2 regions of the Roseburia rectibacter genome follow, and region 2 is predicted to be linked to the other one. Evidence: predicted binding sites of a transcription regulator. Region 2 holds the regulator's gene; the other holds the start of a gene.
The links. Region 2 encodes Rex, which represses fermentation and respiration genes when NADH is low (regulators of the CRP and FNR family bind a similar motif). Its sites were predicted from a motif close to ATTGTTAANTANTTAACAAT; they were not measured.
Positions count from the first base shown of each region.

Region 1: a site for Rex is predicted at 808-827, ahead of gap (type I glyceraldehyde-3-phosphate dehydrogenase). Genes of this name have one in related genera too.

Region 1 covers NZ_CP092473.1:1,388,676-1,391,159, forward strand. Annotated here, with positions in the region: gene gap (type I glyceraldehyde-3-phosphate dehydrogenase) at 951-1,967, shown strand; gene H8S51_RS06600 (phosphoglycerate kinase) at 2,068-2,484, shown strand, end outside.
Region 2 covers NZ_CP092473.1:2,080,222-2,082,705, forward strand. Annotated here, with positions in the region: gene abc-f (ribosomal protection-like ABC-F family protein) at 1-949, shown strand, start outside; gene H8S51_RS09875 (redox-sensing transcriptional repressor Rex) at 1,074-1,727, shown strand; gene H8S51_RS09880 (NAD(P)H-hydrate dehydratase) at 1,814-2,484, shown strand, end outside.

The DNA.
Region 1 (2,484 bases), 690 kb from region 2:
AAGTCACAAAACGAGTCCTGGCTTGATGCGATTTGCCAGCCGCAAGGTTGTGAACCACCCTTAGCCGGGAAACTCATTTTACAACCTTGGGGGTGCGTAAATTTTTGTGACATTCATTTCAAAAAGGTTGAAAAATCTCGACGCAATCTGTTATATCTATGCTTTTAAACATACATACTTGGAATAATAATCTGCATTATTAGTCTGTTAATTTACGAAATGATTAATGTAATGCAACATAGCAGATGAAACTTCAGACAAGTCATCAGGCTGAATATCAGTGATATTGCACATTAGGATTTTAAGCATATTTCCATTCGTGCGAATATCAAAAATTCACACCCGCGCCCCCATTTTGAGATGAACCGCCCACCCAAATGGTGTTTCATAACCTGGAGGCTGGCATCTTGCGCAAAGCCTGAGCTGATTTTGTGACTTTGGGAGAAAATTAGAAAATCTTAGTGTGTCTGTAGATACACAGTGATGTTCTGCCACGGATGGCAGAACAAGGCTTCACGAGCCACGGATGGCTCGTTGAACGCCGGTCACGTCACTCCGAGAAAATCTAACTCAGACACACTTAGACTTTTCTTATTTTCGTACAATGGAACCAAAATTAACTCCGGCTTTGCGCAAGATGCTACTCACAGACCTGCGACACACCATTGGGACGGGCGATTTATTTCATAAACAAACCAACATTTGGTAAGTAGCTTATGATATAGTATAGCCTATCCCACAAAAGAAAAGAAGTCATATTTGTATATTTTGTATAAAATTCATGAAAAAACGACCGGAAAATTGCATATAGTGAAAAATTTAACAAACACAGAATAAAGTCGAGAAAAAGGCTTGAACTTTCAAAAGAAATTGGTTAAAATAAAGGAAGCTTGGGACGGGCATAAGTCCCATCAAGTTATCACATTTACAAATTCTAGGAGGAATTAAAAATGGCAGTAAGAGTAGCAATCAATGGTTTTGGCCGTATTGGTCGTCTTGCTTTCAGACAGATGTTTGGAGCAGAAGGATATGAAGTAGTAGCAATCAACGATTTAACAAGTCCTAAAATGTTAGCACACTTGTTAAAATATGATTCATCTCAGGGTAAATATGAGCATGCTGATGAAGTATCTTCAACAGATGATTCTATCATCGTTTGCGGTAAAGAGATCAAAATCTACGCATTCCCAGATGCAAACAACTGCCCATGGGGAGATTTAAAAGTTGACGTTGTATTAGAGTGCTCCGGTTTCTATACAAGCAAAGAAAAAGCACAGGCTCACATCAATGCAGGTGCTAGAAAAGTTGTTATCTCTGCTCCAGCAGGAAATGACCTTCCTACTATCGTTTATAATACAAACCACGAGACATTAAAAGCTTCTGATACAATCATTTCAGCAGCTTCCTGTACAACAAACTGCTTAGCACCAATGGCAGATGCATTAAACAAATATGCTCCGATCCAGTCTGGTATCATGGTAACAATCCATGCTTACACAGGTGATCAGATGACTCTTGACGGACCTCAGAGAAAAGGTGATTTAAGAAGATCACGTGCAGCAGCAGTTAACATCGTTCCTAACAGCACAGGTGCTGCAAAAGCAATCGGTCTTGTTATCCCAGAGTTAAACGGTAAATTAATCGGATCTGCTCAGCGTGTACCAACCCCAACAGGTTCTACAACAATCTTAACAGCAGTTGTTAAGAAAGCTGGCGTAACAAAAGAAGACATCAATGCAGCTATGAAAGCAGCAGCTAACGAGTCTTTCGGTTACAACGAGGATGAGATCGTTTCTTCCGATATCGTAGGAATGAGATTTGGTTCATTATTCGATGCAACTCAGACAATGGTTAACCAGGTATCTGATGACCAGTACGAAGTTCAGGTTGTTTCATGGTATGACAACGAGAACTCTTACACATCTCAGATGGTTCGTACAATCAAATACTTCAGTGAGTTAGCATAATCGACGGGTTACGATAACTATATGCGACTTTTAGCAGGTCCGGTCCTATTGGACCGGGCCTGTTTTTATACCTCAATTATATAAAAGGAGGACATATTTTATGTCATTAAACAAAAAATCAGTAGACGACATTAATGTAAAGGGAAGAAGAGTACTTGTAAGATGTGATTTCAACGTTCCGTTAAAAGAAGGAAAAATCACAGATGAGACTCGTATCAACGCAGCTCTTCCTACCATCCAGAAATTAATCAACGATGGTGGAAAAGTAATTCTCTGTTCACATCTTGGAAAAGTAAAAAACGGACCAAACGAAGGCGAGTCTTTAGCTCCGGTAGCTGAGAAACTTTCTGAGAAACTTGGCAAAAAAGTAAACTTCGTATCTGATTACAATGTAACAGGTGAGGCAGCTACAAAAGCAGTTGCTGAAATGAACGAAGGAGATGTTGTATTATTACAGAATACACGTTTCCGTGGTGCTGAGGAGACAAAGAACGGCGAAGAGTTCAGCAAAGAGTTA
Region 2 (2,484 bases):
GTCAGGTCTTGCAAAATCATATCCGCCGGTTACATTGTTTTCGGATATCTCATTCGAGATTAAACGTGGGGAGCGGGTAGCACTGATCGGCAATAACGGAACCGGGAAAACGACCATCTTAAAGATCATCAATAATCTGATACAGGCAGATGGTGGTACGGTAACACTTGGTTCGAATGTTCACATTGGATATTACGATCAGGAACATCAGCTTTTACATATGGAAAAAACCATATTTGAAGAGATCTCAGATGCTTATCCAGAGCTGAACAACACAAAGATCCGCAATGTACTGGCAGCCTTTTTATTTACAAATGATGATGTGTTTAAGCGGATCTCAGATTTAAGCGGTGGTGAAAGAGGCCGTGTCTCTCTGGCAAAACTGATGCTTTCAGATGCTAATTTTCTTATTTTAGATGAGCCGACAAACCATCTGGACATTACATCCAAGGAAATTTTGGAATCTGCATTAAACCAGTATACAGGAACGGTATTTTTTGTTTCACATGACCGCTATTTTATCAATCAGACAGCAACAAGAATCCTGGAGCTGACAGGTGAAACAATTGTAAATTATATCGGAAACTATGATTATTATCTGGAAAAACATGATATTATGACGCAGTTGTATGTGAAACAGCCAGAAACTTCAGATGTGCAGCCTAAGAAACAGGATGATGCCGTTAATAAGCTCGACTGGCAGGCACAAAAAGCAGAGCAGGCAAGGATTCGTAAAATTGAAAACAGTTTAAAAAAAGCCGAGGAAGAGATTGCCGCACTTGAAAGTGAAATAAGCATGATCGATGAAGAATGTGCAAAGCCGGAAAACGCAGTTAATTCCGCAAAATTAAATGAGCTTGCAGCAAGACAGCAGGAGTGCAGGGAACGACTGGAAACCTGCTATGAAACCTGGGAAGAGCTGTCAATGCAGTTAGATGGAACTGATTGATGATATTTCCTGACAAAACAGAAAATATCTTATTGAAAAAAGATAGTTAAATTTTTCACACATTGACAGACACAGGGGAAATCACTATAATAAACGAGAGAACGTAAGAAAGGTGGAACCTTTTGTGCAGGAAAAAGAAATATCACAGGCAGTTATCCGGAGAATGCCGCGTTATTACCGCTACCTCGGAGAACTCTTAGATGCCGGTGTAGAACGTATATCATCCAATGATCTGAGTAAACGAATGAATGTGACCGCATCCCAGATCAGACAGGATCTGAATAATTTTGGTGGTTTTGGCCAGCAGGGTTATGGTTATAATGTAAAGTTTTTATATGAGGAAATCGGTAAGATATTAGGTTTAAATGAAAGACACAATATTATTGTGGTGGGTGCAGGTAATCTTGGACAGGCACTTACAAACTATGTGAAATTTGAAAAACTTGGTTTTGTGATCATAGGACTGTTTGATGTAAATCCTGCATTGGACGGTGTGACCGTGCGTGGAATCAAAATCCGCATGCTGGATGAATTAGAGAGTTTCTGTGCAGAAAATCAGGTGGATATTGCGGCGCTTACTATGCCAAAGGAAAAGGCTGATGCCATTGCAAACAGACTAGTCGGACTTGGAATCCGCGCAATCTGGAATTTTGCGCATGTAGACCTGGAGCTCATTGATAAAAATGTTGTTGTAGAGAATGTACATCTTTCCGACAGTTTGATGCAGTTATCTTACAACATTGTCAGAAACAAAAAAGCAGAAAAAAACGGCAACTGAAAAGGGTGCCATAAATTCAGGAAGCAATTAGCTGCCGCACAGATCTTTGTGCGGCGTTTTTTGCTTATAACAGGGGGTTTATTATCATGAAGTATCTTGTAAACAGCAGGGAAATGCAAAAATATGACGCAAATACCGTTTCACATTTTAAGGTTCCGGGACTTCTTCTGATGGAGCGTGCAGCAATAACATTTGTAAATGAACTCCATAAGCAAAAAGTCGATCTCTCAGAAGTTCTTATCGTATGCGGTAGCGGAAATAATGGTGGAGATGGTCTTGCGATCGCCCGCCTTTTATTTCTGGAGGGACATACTGTTACAGTTGTTTTTGCTGGAAATAAAGATCATTGCTCGGAGCAAAACAGAATCCAGCAGGATATTTTAAATGCATATGGTGTTCCTGTCTATACGGATTTACCGGAACAGATCAGACCAACAACTGTCATAGATGCACTATTTGGTGTAGGGTTGTCGAGAGACGTGACTGGTACTTATGCAGACATATTATGTTGTATGAATACACTTCCGGGAGAAAAAGTGGCAGTGGATATTGCATCCGGAATTTCTGCAGATACAGGTGCTGTCCTTGGTATGGCATTTCGTGCAGATATCACGATCACATTCGCATTTGCGAAATTAGGCAGTATTCTCTGGCCGGGAAATGAATATGCCGGCAGAGTGATCGTATGTGATATCGGTATCACGAAAGAAAGCTGGCTGGGAGAGACACCGTCAGTAATGGCATTGGAAACGAAAGA